Regions from separate parts of the Streptomyces deccanensis genome, predicted to be linked through region 3. Evidence: riboswitches for the same ligand, from Rfam matches in the RefSeq annotation. Region 3 holds a riboswitch; each other region holds the start of a gene.
What was found. Region 3 has a riboswitch for cyclic di-AMP ahead of L3078_RS21690 (M23 family metallopeptidase). Riboswitches for the same ligand answer to the same signal wherever they lie in the genome.
Positions count from the first base shown of each region.

Region 1: another riboswitch for cyclic di-AMP. It lies ahead of L3078_RS39080 (M23 family metallopeptidase); the one in region 3 lies ahead of L3078_RS21690 (M23 family metallopeptidase).
Region 2: another riboswitch for cyclic di-AMP. It lies ahead of L3078_RS18810 (transglycosylase family protein); the one in region 3 lies ahead of L3078_RS21690 (M23 family metallopeptidase).

Region 1 covers NZ_CP092431.1:8,876,521-8,881,451, reverse strand. Annotated here, with positions in the region: gene L3078_RS39085 (rhamnogalacturonan lyase family protein) at 1-1,152, opposite strand, end outside; gene L3078_RS39080 (M23 family metallopeptidase) at 1,404-2,420, opposite strand; cyclic di-AMP (ydaO/yuaA leader) riboswitch at 2,425-2,583, opposite strand; gene L3078_RS39075 (alpha-galactosidase) at 2,886-4,931, opposite strand, start outside.
Region 2 covers NZ_CP092431.1:4,233,408-4,238,338, reverse strand. Annotated here, with positions in the region: gene L3078_RS18820 (cytochrome P450 family protein) at 1-1,123, shown strand, start outside; gene L3078_RS18815 (LysM peptidoglycan-binding domain-containing protein) at 1,342-2,400, shown strand; cyclic di-AMP (ydaO/yuaA leader) riboswitch at 2,583-2,782, shown strand; gene L3078_RS18810 (transglycosylase family protein) at 2,787-3,479, shown strand; gene eno (phosphopyruvate hydratase) at 3,904-4,931, shown strand, end outside.
Region 3 covers NZ_CP092431.1:4,866,826-4,871,756, forward strand. Annotated here, with positions in the region: gene L3078_RS21685 (aldo/keto reductase) at 1-889, opposite strand, end outside; gene L3078_RS21690 (M23 family metallopeptidase) at 1,009-2,070, opposite strand; cyclic di-AMP (ydaO/yuaA leader) riboswitch at 2,081-2,242, opposite strand; gene L3078_RS21695 (PP2C family protein-serine/threonine phosphatase) at 2,504-3,607, opposite strand; gene L3078_RS21700 (GTP cyclohydrolase II) at 3,773-4,432, opposite strand; gene L3078_RS21705 (MarR family winged helix-turn-helix transcriptional regulator) at 4,643-4,931, opposite strand, start outside.

The DNA.
Region 1 (4,931 bases), 4.0 Mb from region 3:
GGCGCCGTCGACGACGTACCGGAGGGTGCCGTCGCCGTTCACCACGTAGTTGCCGTCGGCGATCTCGTCCTTGCCGTCGCGGTCGACGTCGACGGTGCGGATCTGGTGGAAGCCGGTCGCGCCGCTGTCGGCGGGCACCACGTACTTCCAACGGCGGGTCAGGTCCGTGCCGTCGAAGTCCCAGGTCTGGAAGAGGACGCGGAAGGCGCCGCGCCGGGCGCCGACGCGGGTGACGAGCTTGGTGACGAGGCTCGGGTGGACCCCGTCGAGGTAGGCGATGCCGAAGTGGCCGCCGGACGGGCCGTCGGCGGCGAAGTCGTCGGGCACGGGCTGCCGGTCGCGCTCGGTGCCGGTCGCGCCGTCGACGACGGAGACGAACTGCCGGGCGGGCGAGTCGGCGGTGACCCGCGTGCCGTCCGCGAAGGTCGTGCCGGCGGCCGTGTGCGCCAGCACCTCGGCCCGGCCGTCGCCGTCCAGGTCGAACACGGTCACGTTGTCGTCGTTGCGGTACCCGCCGATCGGCGTGGATCCGCTGATCGCGGCCGGTGCCGGGTCGTTGGCGCCGTTCCCGCCGACCTGGGTGTACGAGCCGGGTCCGAGGTCGACACGCCACAGCCGCTCGCCGGTCAGCGTGTACGCCTCCAGCAGGTCGGGCCGGTCCCTGGTCTGCGAGAGCCGGCTCACCACCAGCTCGTACCGCCCGTCCCCGTCGAGGTCGCCGGGCCAGGCGTGCTGCACGGTGTAGCCCTCCGCCGCGGCGAGCGGGATCTCGGCGTACCCCTGATCGAGCGGCAGCGCCGAACTCGGCTTTCCCTCCCGCCCGTCGACGACGGCCCGCACGCTGTACGCGCCCGTGCCCGGGCTGGTGTCCCGGTAGGTCGTCGAGCGGGTGATCGGCGCCCGGTTCAGCCGCTTGCCGCCCTTGTAGACGTTGAAGCCGATCGCGTCGCCGCGGCGCGCGTACTCCGTGCCGAGCAGCCGCCAGCTGAGGAAGGTCCCGCCGTCGAACGGTACGGCGACCAGGCCCCGGTCCAGGTTCTCCACGACCCGGCGAGGTTTCTCCGCGGCATGGCCGCCGGGGGCGGAGAAGAGACCGGCGAACAGGGCGGCGGCGGTCAGGAAGACGGTTCTCCGACGTCGGGCAGTGCGCACCGACACTCCTTCACAGAGGCAGAAAGCGCTTACGCGGATCACTGTCCCCGCCCCTCGCGGCACTGTCGAGGGTTCGATCGGCCATGCCACACGACCGCAACACGGCGATCATGAAACGCCGAAGACCGGCCCCTGATCACAGGGACCGGCCTTCGGCATGCGGGCGCCGGGTGGAGGTGGCGTCAGCCGCTTGGGGACGGTGACGTCAGACGCCGGTGGAGGTGATGTCAGACGCTCGGGGGCCGGTGTCGTCAGACGCCGACGCCCTTCGAGCGGAGGTAGGCCAGCGGGTCGATGTCCGCGCCGTAGTTGGGGCTGGTGCGGATCTCGAAGTGGAGGTGCGGGCCGGTGACGTTGCCGGTCGCGCCCGAGAGGCCGATCTGCTGGCCGCCGCTCACGGACTGACCCGCGGAGACGGAGATCGAGGACAGGTGGGCGTACTGGGCGTAGTAGCCGTCGGCGAGCTTGATGACGACCTGGTTGCCGTACGCGCCGCCCCAGCCGGCGGAGACGACGGTGCCCGCGCCCACGGCCTTGAGGCTGGTCCCGGTCGGGGCCACGAAGTCGACGCCCGTGTGGTAGCCGCTGGACCACATGCTGCCGGCGGTCTTGTACGCGGTACCGACGGTCCCGCTCAGGATCGGCCTGCTGAAGCCCGAGGCGTTGGACGACGAGGACTGGCCGCTCGCCGTCGAGGTCGACGCCTTGGTGTCCTTCGACTCCTGCTTCGCGGGAGCGGAGGGCTTCGACGTCTGGGACGACGCGGGCGACTCGGCGGGCTTCGAGGACTGCGACAGCTGCGGCTTGGACGAGGAGCGCGACGTCTCGCTCGACGCGGCCCGCTCACCGATCGACAGCTTCAGCCCCGGGTGGATGAGCGAGGGGTCGGAGCCGATCGCCTCCCGGTTGTCCGAGTACAGCTTCTTCCAGCCGCCCTCGACGTCCTGCTCGTCCGCGATCTTCGCGAGGTAGTCGCCGACCTTCACCGAGTAGGTCTTGGCCGCCGCCTTCTTGGTGGCGGTCTTCTCCGCCTGCGCGGCCTTCTCGGCCTGCTCGATCCGTGCGCTCGCCTCGGCCGCGGACTTCTCGGCGGCGATCGTGGTCGGCTTCTCGGAGACACCGGAGACGGTGGCGCTCGGGGTCGCGGCGTGGGCGCCGGCGGCTCCGATCAGCGGCAGCGCGAGCGCCGCGCCACCGGTGCCGGCGGCGGCGATCGAGCGGGTGAAGCGCTGGGACTTCGGACGGCGGTGCTTACCCTTCGCGGGCATGACGAATTCCTCTCCGGCGCCTGCGAGGTGAGCTGTCGGGTGCGGACTGGAGATGTCCGGCCGTGCTTGCGCACGGCTTTACCCCTAGCCGTTCCGGAGACCGGAACAGGCGGTGATTCCTGTGGGTCCCCCGCTCCTGCCGTGGATCGGGTCGGTACGCGGCTCCGGTCGGCGGCAGGATTGGGCGTCCGTCCGGATTGACGCCGAACGTAAGCGACTTGTGCCCACAGGGACAACCTTTGGGACTTCCTGTGCGTCTTCCGCACTGATCCTTACATCAATTCACCATCACGCTCCGTAATAGACCGGTCTAGGGTGCATTCCAACCTCCCTGGAAATCTGCGCGAATTACGTGGACATGACGGCAACGGAACGTCACGAATATGACGCTGCTCACGCACCTACGGCCCAGTAGGCTTTATTCCAGGGCTTGTTGGATTTACAGCTACATTTCAGACAGAAGGCTCAAGTCCGACGGAGACGGACAACCGTCGCATCGAAGTCGCCGCGCAGACCGGTCCGCAGTCCGTGATGCACCAGCACGGCACCTCGGTGCGTCTCGCCCGTTTCGCGGCACTCGTACGTCGCCGTCGGGTCCAGCCCGCGCAGTCGCAGCGGGGCGAGCGGCTCGCCGTAGTGCTGGGCCTGGAGCCAGGCGAGGACGACGACCTCGTCACCGTGCACGTACTGCACGGCGCTCAGCCCGCCCGTCGGCGGCCGCAGCCGGTACAGGTCGCCGCGCTGCACGACCGGCCGGATCCCCTTGTACAGCTCCACCCACTCCCGGGCCTCGGCCAGCTCCTCCTCGCTCCACTCGGTGAGGTCGCCGCCCACGCCGAGCACGCCCGCCATGGCGCTGACGAACCGGAACCGCAGCGAGCTGACCCGCCCGTTCAGCTGGTTGTTCGGGCTGTCGGTGACCCACGCGGCCATGGCCCGGGCCGGATGGATCTGACTGAAGCCGTGCTGGATGGCGAGCCGGTCGAGCGGGTCGGTGTTGTCGGAGGTCCACACCTGGTCCGTCCGCGCCATGACCCCGAGGTCGATCCGGCCGCCGCCGCCCGAGCACGACTCGAACGCGACCCCCGGGTGCGCGGCCCGCAGCCGGTCCAGCAGGGCGTAGAAGGCGTGCACGTGCTCGACCCACAGCTTCTGCGGATAGGGCTCACCGGGCCAGCCCGCGTCGGTGAAGCAGCGGTTGAAGTCCCACTTCACATAGTCGATCGGCGCGCTGGACAGGAGCGTGTCGAGCCGTTCCCAGAGGTATTCCTGGACGTCTTCCCGGGCGAGATTGAGGACGAGCTGATTGCGCAGTTCCGTCCGCTTTCGGCCCGGTTGGAACTGCGCCCATTCGGGATGCGCCCGATACAGCTCACTGTCCGGATTGACCATTTCCGGCTCGACCCAGATGCCGAACTGCATCCCGAGGGAGTGCACACGCTCGGCGAGCGGACGCAGCCCCTTCGGGAAGCGGTCGGGATTGGGCGTCCAGTCGCCGAGGCCGGCCCGGTCGCTGGTGCGCGCCCCGAACCAGCCGTCGTCCACCACGAACAGCTCGACCCCGATGGCGGCCGCCCGGCGCGCCAGGGCCTCCTGCTGTTCCTCGGAGATGTCGAACTCGGTGGCCTCCCAGGAGTTGAAGAGGACCGGCCGGTCCTGGTCCGCGTCCGGGATGACGTACGTCCGCTGGTAGGCGTGCCAGGCGCGGCTCGCCCCGCCGAAGCCGCCGTCGCTCCACAGGCCGGCGAAGACGGGTGTGGTGAAGGTCCCGCCCGTCTCCAGCCGCAGCAGTCCGGACTCGTCGTATCCGGCGCCGCCGGTGATCTGCACGCGCGCGTCCGGGAGTTGGGCCACCGCGATCCGCCAGGAACCCGACCAGCCCAGGGCGCAGCCGTAGACCTCGCCGCGCTCCTCTGTGGCGTCGGTGTCGAGGGCGACCCAGGGCAGGTGCTGGTGCCCGGTGTGGCCGCGGCGGCTGCCGATGACCTTCTCGCCGTAGGTGAGGTCGGCGCGCACGAGCCGGGACTCGGCCGCCCATCGCCCGTGCAGCTGGGAGAGGCGCCAGGTCTCCTCCGCGCGCGGCAGCGTCCAGGTCGCCGAGTCGGCCCGCAGCAGCTCCACCGCGGGCCCCTCGTTGGCGAGGGTCACCCAGCGCTCGACCACGTCGTCGCGCATCCGGTAGTGCAGGGTGATCCCGAGTCCGTCGTCGGTGAACCGCAGCCGCAGCTCGTCGCCGTCGGCCTCGTACGCCTGGAAGGTCCACTCGGTGCCGCGCCGCTCGTCCGTGCGCACGGACAGGGCCGGGCGGGTGAAGCGGGGTCCGCCCTCGACGGGGTACTCCTCGTGTCCGTCGACCGGGGCCTCGAACGGCCAGTACGGCAACTGCAGCCGTGCTGCCAGCTCCTCGGCGTCCGCGAGGGCGATCCGGGGACCCCAGTGCAGGTGCAGCAGCTCGTCGTTCTCGGTGAGCCGCAGGGCATAGCTGCTCCTGGTCCCGGTGAGAAGCCAGGT
Region 2 (4,931 bases), 630 kb from region 3:
CAAGCAGGCCCTCGCCGACGCGCGCCTGTCGAAGAACCCCGCGCACCACGACGAGCCCGCCCACGCCAAGGGCAAGACCGGCATCCCCGGTGAGCGCAAGGCCGAGTTGATGACCCATCTGCTCAACATCGATCCGCCGGACCACACGCGGCTGCGCCGTCTCGTCTCGAAGGCGTTCACACCCCGCCGGGTCGCCGAGTTCGCCCCCCGGGTGCAGGAGTTGACCGATCAGCTCATCGACCGCTTCGCGGAGACGGGCGAGGCCGATCTCATCCACGACTTCGCCTTCCCGCTCCCCATCTACGCGATCTGCGACCTCCTCGGCGTCCCCCGCGAGGACCAGGACGACTTCCAGGACTGGGCAGGCATGATGATCCGGCACGGCGGCGGCCCGAGGGGCGGCGTCGCGCGGTCGGTGAAGAAGATGCGCGGTTACCTCGCCGACCTCATCCACAGGAAGCGTGAAGGCCTCACCGAGCACCCCGCCCCCGGCGAGGACCTCATCTCCGGCCTCATCCGTGCCTCCGACCACGGCGAGCACCTCACCGAGAACGAGGCCGCGGCCATGGCGTTCATCCTGCTCTTCGCCGGCTTCGAGACGACCGTCAACCTCATCGGCAACGGCACCTACGCCCTGCTCACCCACCCCGACCAGCGCACCCGCCTCCAGGCCTCCCTGGCAGCGGGGGAGACCGCGCTGCTCGAAACCGGCGTCGAGGAACTCCTGCGCTACGACGGCCCCGTCGAGCTGGCCACCTGGCGGTTCGCGACCCGCCCCCTCACCATCGGCGGACAGGACATCGCCCAGGGCGACCCCGTCCTCGTCGTCCTCGCGGCCGCCGACCGCGACCCCGCCCGCTTCGAGGACCCCGACACCCTCGACCTCTCCCGCCGTGACAACCAGCACCTCGGCTACGGCCACGGCATCCACTACTGCCTCGGCGCCCCCCTCGCCCGCCTCGAAGGCCAGACCGCGCTGGCGACGCTCCTCACCCGCCTCCCCGACCTCCGACTCGCTGCGGAGCCGGCCGACTTGCGATGGCGAGGAGGGCTCATCATGCGCGGATTGCGCACGCTTCCGGTGCAATTCACCCCGCAGGGGCGGTCCGAGAGCATTTCGTGAGGCGGCTCGTGAGCGGTACGTAGTAGTACCCGGGCAGCCCGTAGCACTACCGCATTCCGCGACGGAAAATGACACTCCCTCAAGTCTGTGATCTTCACGTGATCTGCGCTGCATTAACTTGTGACAACTGATCGACTCCGGCTACGTTCACACGTCAGTACGAAGGGGTCACCCCACACCCTTCGTACGGTCACTGCTGTCGTGTGAAAGGCAACCGCATGCTCTCCGGGAACGGTCGTCACCGTCGCCCCCGTCAGGCACCCGCCCTCCTGGTCGCGGCCGGAGTGACCGGCTCGGCCATCGCGATCCCCCTGCTCGGCGCCACCGGCGCGAGCGCGGCCAGCGGAACCACCTGGGACCAGGTGGCGGAGTGCGAGAGCGGTGGCTCCTGGAGCGCGGACACCGGGAACGGACGCTACGGCGGCCTCCAGCTCACCCAGGCGAACTGGGAGAAGTACGGCGGCCTCGACTACGCCGCGACCGCCGACCAGGCCAGCCGTTCGCAGCAGATAGCCGTCGCTGAGAAGGTGCTCGCGGACCAGGGCGTCGGCGTCTGGTCCACCTGCGGCCTGCTCCACAACCTCGGCGGCGACTCCGGTTCCGCCGACGTGGACACGGGCGTCGCGGACGACTCGACGAAGTCGGGCAGTGCATCCGGCTCGTCCAGCTCATCCGATTCATCCGGTTCGTCGGATTCCTCCGCTTCGACCGACGGGGCCGATTCGGCCAAGTCCGGCGACTCGGACGACTCCAGCGCGCCCGGCGGCTCGACCTCCGACGCCTTCGACGGGTCCACCAAGGCCAAGACCGGCTCGGGCGCCGACGCCGACTCGGGCGACACGGGTGGCTCGGGCGACTCGGACGGCTCGACGAGCTCCGAGGCCACGAAGTCACCCAAGTCGGACGATTCGTCGCAGAGTGACGACTCTTCGGCCGACGAGAGCGAAGCCGGCACCGGTCGTCACCGCGGCGCCAGCGCCGACGAGAGCCCCGCCGCGGGCACGGAGGCCGACACGGACGCGGCCGACGACTCCCGCGCCGACTCCACCCCCTCCGGCCGTCACGCCTCCCGTGGCGGCGACGCGGCGCGCGAGGGTGTCGACGGCGCCTACACCGTCCGCGCGGGCGACAGCCTGACGCGGATCGCGAACTCGCTCGACCTGGACGGCGGGTGGCGCAAGCTCTACTCCGAGAACGAGGGCACGGTCGGAACTGACCCGGACCTTATCCTTCCCGGTCAGACCCTCGAAGTCGGTGCCGAAACGGGCGAAAAGTAGCGACAGTTCGGGTCACTGTTCGCCCCTTAATGCCCGTTTTGATCTAGGTGGGAGATGAATCACAGACCCCCTGATCGTCTTTGAAATCCGGGCAATCACGTGTTTACGGTCGTGACCGCTCGCCACAGCGGGCCCCTGCGGTCGGTACGCCGAATCCTGCCAACGGCCGCAAGGAACAGTCGTCGCGTCAAGCGCCGTAGGCAGGAGCGGGGGACCCAAGGTAAGTGCCGGGTCCGGTGGTTGCGGCCCTTCGGGGGCGCACGTCCGGAACCGGCTCGGGGTGAAGCCGCGCGAAGTGGGCCGAGAGGCGCACGAGCGCGGCCGGGCAACTCAACCGGCCCGAACCCGACAGCTCACCTCGCAGGCGTCGGTGAGGGGATCTCTCCATGCTGTTTTCCAGCAAGGGCAAGCACCGTCGTCCGTCCAAGGCCGCCCGCGCCATCGCCGTCGCCGGCGTCACCGGCGCCGCCGCCGTCGCCGCCCCGCTGATGGCCGCCGGCAGCGCCTCCGCCGCCACCGCCTCCGAGTGGGACGCCGTCGCCCAGTGCGAGTCCGGCGGCAACTGGTCCATCAACACCGGCAACGGCTACTACGGCGGTCTGCAGTTCTCGGCCTCCACCTGGGCCGGGTACGGCGGCACGAAGTACGCCTCCACCGCCGACCAGGCCACCAAGGCGCAGCAGATCGAGATCGCCGAGAAGGTCCTCGCGGGCCAGGGCAAGGGTGCCTGGCCGGTCTGCGGCAAGGGCCTGTCCGGTGCCGCGTACAACGGTGCCGCCGCCTCCTCCGGCTCCTCGAACTCCGGCTCCTCGCAGCAGAACACGCAGGAGAGCACCAAGAAGAGCACCGAGGACACCCGCGCCTCCCGCTCCTCCGAGCGCGCCACCGTCGAGACCCCAACCGGCAAGAAGGTCAAGAAGGGCGACGGCGAGTACAAGGTCGTCACCGGCGACACCCTCAGCGCCATCGCCGAGAAGAAGAACGTCAAGGGTGGCTGGGAGAAGCTCTTCGAGCTGAACAAGGACATCATCGACGACGCCGACTTCATCTACCCGGGCCAGCAGCTCCACCTGAGCTGACCCCCTGGCGGAGGCGACGGCCACCGCACGCCTGCCGCCCCCACGGCCGCCCCCACGGCCGGGCAGGCGGGGCGGGTTCGGCTGGGCCGAGAAATTCGGGCCGCTTCCCAGCTGAACCACAGCCCGCTCACATCCGTGTCCTCCATAGTGAAGACCTCGTGAGGGCCGTCCCCCCGTCTCTCGCGAGCTCCCCGCCTCGGTGCGCATTCCCCCGTACGCACCGGGGCGGGGCTTTTTCATGTCCGCCCCCTCCTTCTGTTCACTTTCCGGCCCACCCCCCTTTGTTCCGAGCTGGAACAATAGGTACGGTCTCTCTGTCCACGGGACGGTCGGTCGGCTGCCGACGAGCCCGGGGCGGTTAGGCTCTAGTCGCAAGGCCCGCGGGCCCCGCACTTCCGCGTCACATTCCATGAAGGAGATGCTCGTGCCGTCCATCGACGTCGTCGTAGCCCGGGAAATCCTCGACTCGCGAGGCAACCCCACCGTCGAGGTCGAGGTCGGCCTCGACGACGGCAGCACGGGTCGTGCCGCCGTTCCGTCCGGCGCCTCCACCGGTGCCTTCGAGGCCATCGAGCTTCGTGACGGCGACCCGAACCGCTACCTCGGCAAGGGCGTCGAGAAGGCCGTCCTCGCCGTGATCGAGCAGATCGGCCCGGAGCTCGTCGGTTACGACGCCACCGAGCAGCGCCTCATCGACCAGGCGATGTTCGACCTGGACGCCACCGACAACAAGGGCTCCCTCGGCGCCAACGCCATCCTCGGCGTCTCCCTCGCCGTCGCCCACGCCGCCTCCGAGGCCAGCGACCTCCCGCTCTTCCGTTACCTGGGCGGCCCGAACGCGCACCTGCTGCCCGTTCCGATGATGAACATCCTGAACGGCGGCTCGCACGCCGACTCCAACGTGGACATCCAGGAGTTCATGATCGCCCCCATCGGCGCGGAGTCCTTCTCCGAGGCCCTGCGCTGGGGCGCCGAGGTCTACCACACCCTCAAGAAGGTGCTGAAGACCAAGGGCCTGTCCACCGGCCTCGGCGACGAGGGCGGCTTCGCCCCGAACCTGGAGTCCAACCGCGCCGCCCTCGACCTCATCATCGAGGCCATCAAGGAGGCCGGTTACACCCCCGGCGAGCAGATCGCCCTGGCGCTCGACGTCGCCGCCTCCGAGTTCTACAAGGACGGCGTGTACGTCTTCGAGGGCAAGGAGCGCTCCGCCGCCGAGATGACCGAGTACTACGCCGACCTCGTCGAGGCGTACCCGCTCGTCTCCATCGAGGACCCGCTGTTCGAGGACGACTGGGCCGGCTGGAACACCATCACCACGAAGCTGGGCGACAAGGTCCAGATCGTCGGCGACGACCTCTTCGTCACCAACCCCGAGCGCCTCGCCCGCGGCATCGAGGAGGGCTCCGCCAACGCCCTGCTGGTCAAGGTCAACCAGATCGGTTCGCTGAC
Region 3 (4,931 bases):
CGACGGCCAGGAGGGCGGGGAGTTGGTCCAGGGAGCGGGCTGAGGCGATCGGGGCCGCGACGGTCGGCTGGGCTGCCAGCCAGGCGAGGGCGACGGTGGCGTGGGCGGCGCCGCGGGCCTCGGCGATGTCGTCGAGGGCGGCGAGGACACGGGGGCCGGCCGGGGTGTCGAGGTAGGCGCCGGCGCCCGCGGCCCGGGGGCTGTCGACCGTCGTGCCGGGGCGGTACTTGCCCGTGAGGAAGCCCTTGGCGAGGGCGAAGTACGGGACGGCGGAGAGGCCGGCTTCGGCGGCGACGGCCTGGAGCGGGCCCTCGTAGGTGTCCCGGGAGACCAGGTTGTAGTGGGGCTGGAGCGCCACGTAGCGCGCCAGGCCCTCGGCGGCCGCGAAGTCCAGGGAGGCCTTCAGGCGTTCGGGGCTGATGTTGGAGGCGGCCGTCGCGCGGACCTTGCCGGCCTTCACCAGGTCGTCGAGGGCGGTGACGATCTCCTCGACGGGGACCTCGGGCTTGTCGAAGTGGGTGTAGTAGAGGTCGATGTGGTCCGTGCCGAGGCGGGCCAGGGACGCGTCGGCGGCGGCCTTGATGTTGGCCGCCGTCAGGCCCTGGTACTGGGGGTGCTGGCTCACCTTGGTCGCGATGACCACGTCGTCGCGGTTGCCCCGGGACCTGATCCAGTTCCCGATGATCCGCTCGGACTCGCCGCCCTCGTTGCCCTCGACCCAGGACGAGTACGAGTCGGCCGTGTCGATGAAGTTGCCGCCGGCCGCCGTGTAGGTGTCGAGGACGGCGAAGGACTGTGCCTCGTCCGCCGTCCAGCCGAAGACGTTGCCGCCGAGGGCGAGCGGGAAGACCTCGATGTCGGACGTGCCGAGCCTGCGAAGAGAAGTCATGTCCGACGTCAACCAGTGGACCGGACGCCCGCATTCCCCATCCGTGCCGAGGCAGGACGAACGCCGCGTGGGCCCGGGGGCCTACGCGGCGTCGCTGTGCTGTGCGGGGTGGCGGCGGGCTACGGGGTCAGGCCCTTGCTGCGGAGCCAGGCCGCCGGGTCGATGCCGCTGCTGGAGCCGCCGGGGTGGACCTCCATGTGGAGGTGGGCGCCCGTGACGTTGCCGGTGGCACCGACGCGGCCGATGACGTCGCCGGTGGTGACCTTCTGGCCGACGCTGACGCCGATGGAGGACTGGTGGGCGTACCAGATCTCGGTGCCGTCATCGAGGGTGAGGACGGTCTTGTAGCCGTAGGAGCCCTCGTAGCCGGCCTGCGTGATGGTGCCGCTGCCGACGGCCTTGATCAGGGTGCCGGTGGGGGCCGCGAAGTCGAGGCCCGTGTGGTAGCCGGAGGACCAGTACGGGCCGGCCTGACCGAAGCTGGAGGTGAGGGTGTACGAGGAGGTGGGAAGCGTGAACTGCTTGGCCAGGGCGGCGAGACGCTCGGCTTCCTTCTTCTCCGCGGCCTCCTGCTCCGCCTTCTTCTTGGCGGCGGCCTCCTTGGCCTCGGCTTCCCTCTTCTCCTGGGCGGCCTGCTCGGCGGCCTTGTCCGCGGCGGCGGTCTGCGCGGCCTCGGCGGCGGCCTTGTCGAAGGCGTCCTGCTGGGACTCGGCCTGCGCCATGATGCGGGCGCGCAGCGCCTCGCCGGCGTCCGCGGTGCCCTGTTCGGTCTCGGCGGCGGTCAGACCGGCGCTGCTGAGCGGGGTCTTGGAGGCCTCGGGCTCCGGCTCGTCGGCCTCGTCCTCGAAGACCGAGCCGACGTTCGGCATGTCGGGCAGCGATATGGAGACCGGGGCCTTGCCGGACTGCGCGCTGGCCATCCCGGCACCGCTGACGGCGGCTATGACACCGACGCCGAGCACCGTGGAGCTACGGGCAAGTCCGTTACGGGCGAGTACGCCGCTCTTCTTGGCGACGCGGTGCCGGCCGCGAACGGGACGCAGGGTGTCCTCGCTGGGGTTCCACTCCTGCCAGGGGCCCTCGTTGTCGCTGTTGTAGCTGCCGTAGCCGAACGTCTGGCTCTCGCCGTCGCGTTGGGTCGGCACGAACGGGGCTTCGGTCGCGGACCGGTTCGACGCCACGTAGGCGTACTCCTTCCTTCCTTCTCGCCTACCGGGTTAGCTGACGGGTTCGGAGCAGGAAGGTCTCCTACGCGCGTAAACCGGTCGTGCGTACTGCCACGGCGGTTTCCGTGCGATTCACCCCAGGGTGGTGGTTCCCCGGTTCCCTTGCGGGATTCGACGCGTGAGCACGGAGCCGTCTCTTGTGACGGCTGGGACGACCGCGCTGCGTTATCGAACGTTAATAGACGCGAGTACTCCATTCCAAGCTGTTCTGAATGATCGTTCCGGCTTTCGCGCTGGACTTTACGGGTCATGAGGGGGTGAAAACGGGCGAGTTGACCTTGACCGGCGAGTAACAGTCGGGCTGATACGGCGTCAGTTCTTATACGGAGGACGGTGAGACGGACACGTTCGGTGACATCGACCGTCCGCCCGCGATGACGTCGGCGTCTCAGGGGCGGCGGACCGCCAGGAGCGCCATGTCGTCCGTGGTGCGGTCACCCGTGTGCCGGCGCACCTCCTCCGCGAGAGTCGTCAGCAGGGCGCGCGGGGCGGTGAAGGTACGGCCGGAGAGGCGCGCGGCCGGGTCGTAGAAGACCCCGTGCGCGTCCCGCGCCTCGGAGAGGCCGTCGGTGTAGAAGAGCAGCGTGGCTCCGGCCGGGAACCCGGTCTCCTCCGCGCGGTCGGGCCAGGTGCCCAGGTCGTCCATGCCGAGGGGCAGCGCGGGCCGCTGGGCGTCCAGGGTGCACAGCGTGCCGTCGGCGAGCAGCAGCAGGGGCGAGGGGTGGCCCCGGTTGACGATCCGGGCGCGGCCCGCGCCGTGCGGGAACTCCGCGAGCACCGCCGTCACGAACCCCTCGTGCTCCACCGCCGCGTCCCGGCGCGCGGCCTCCCGCCGCGTCCCCTCCCTGGCCAGCGCCCGTTCCAGCCGCTGCGCCACCGCTTCGAGCGTCGCCTCCTGTTCGGCCGCCTCCCGGAACGCCCCGATCAGCACCGCCACCGCCGACACCGCCCCGAGCCCCTTGCCGCGTACGTCACCCACGATCAGCCGTACGCCGTGGGGCGAGTCCTGCACCGCGTACAGATCGCCGCCGATCGACGCCCCGGCCTGCGCGGCCTCGTACCGCGCGGCGATCTCCAGCCCGCCGATCCGCTCCTGCGGCACGGGCAGTACGGCCCGCTGCGCCGCCTCGGCGATCTCCCGGGCGGTGGCGAGCCGGGCGTCGCTGCGGCGCACGAGGCGGTTGATGAGGACGGCCAGCACGGCGACGGTGGCCACCGTGGCGATCTCGGTGAGCGCGTCCACATGGCCCGCGTCGTCGTAGTGGAGGCGTACGGCGGTGATGCCGGCCACCGACGCGACGCCGACGACCACCGTGCCGAACAGCGTGAAGAGCGGGGCCGTCACCAAGGGCGCGGCGGTGAAGAAGGGGACCGCGGTGAACTCGCGCGGGGTGAAGTGGTCGTAGAAGAGGCCGACGGCGAGCAGCAGCAAGGGAAGGAGGCGGGCGAGCGTACGGGCGTACGAGAACCGCCGCCCACCCGGCTCCCGCATGACCTCCGCGCCCTCTCGCTGCCCCACGGATACAGGGTTTCCGGGGGTGGGCGGCGGGGCTAGTCGGCGGGGCCGAGTGGGCTAGGGAACCGGATGACGGAGGGGTGCGGGTGGGGGTTCGGGTGGAGTGCGGGTGGGGGCCTGAATGGGGGTCCAGGTGGGGGTTCAGCCCGCTGAGAGGCCCGTCAGGCCCGTCGCGCCCGTCAGCTCGTGCAGGGGGAGGGTGTGCTGGGTCTGGAGGACCTTCGCGCGGAGGTAGCGGACGTTGTGGGCGGTGGTGAAGACGCCCGTGGGGACGCGGTCGCGCACGCGCACGCCGAGGTCGCGCAGCTGCTGGGCCTTGTCGGGGTTGTTGGAGAGCAGGTCGAGCTCGTCGATGCCGAGGGCGCCCAGCATCTGGGCCGCCGCCGTGTAGTCCCGGGCGTCCTCCGGCAGGCCGAGCGCCGCGTTCGCCTCGTAGGTGTCGAGGCCCTGGTCCTGGAGGGCGTACGCGTCGAGCTTGTTGTAGAGGCCGATGCCCCGGCCCTCCTGGCGGAGGTAGAGGAGGACGCCACCCCGGTCGGCGATCCGCTCCACCGCCTCGCGCAGCTGCGGGCCGCAGTCGCAGCGGGCCGAGCCGAACACGTCGCCGGTCAGGCACTCGGAGTGCAGTCGCACCAGCGGGGCCGTGCCGGGGGCGGGGTCGCCGAGGACGATCGCCAGGTGCTCCCGGCCGTCGACGAGGTCGTGGAAGGTGACCATCTCGGCGTCGACGCCGTAGCCGTCCTGGAAACGCAGCGGTACCCGGACGCGGGCACGCGGGGTGGCAGCGGGAAAGTCGGGCATGCGGGTTCTCCGGTCCTGGTGCGGGGTGTCGCTGTGCTTCAGTTTTGAAGCACAGCGCTCGCAGCGACTCTAACCCGTGCTTCAAATTTCAAGCAACCGCATTGGGGATACGTCACATTCCCGTCACGCGCGATCCGGTCCGTCCCGCAGGGTTCCGCCGTCCGTCCCGCACGGCCCCGCTCGTCCGTCACACCCGGTCCCGCTCGTCCGTCACACGTGGTCGCGCTCGTCCTGCTGGGTCGACGTACACGCGCGGCGGCGCCACGGGAGGTCGTCCGAGGCGGGGGTCGTGCGGGGGTCCCCGCCCTGGATCGCCGTCGCGATGGCCGCGCAGATCTCCTCGAACTGGCCGATCTGCTCGGGACTGAGATGGTCGAAGACGGCCCGGCGAACCGTCTCCACATGCCCCGGCGCCGTGCGCTCCAGCAGGGCCATGCCCTCGTCCGTGAGCACGGCGACACTGCCGCGCTTGTCCCACTGGCACTCCTCGCGCCGGACC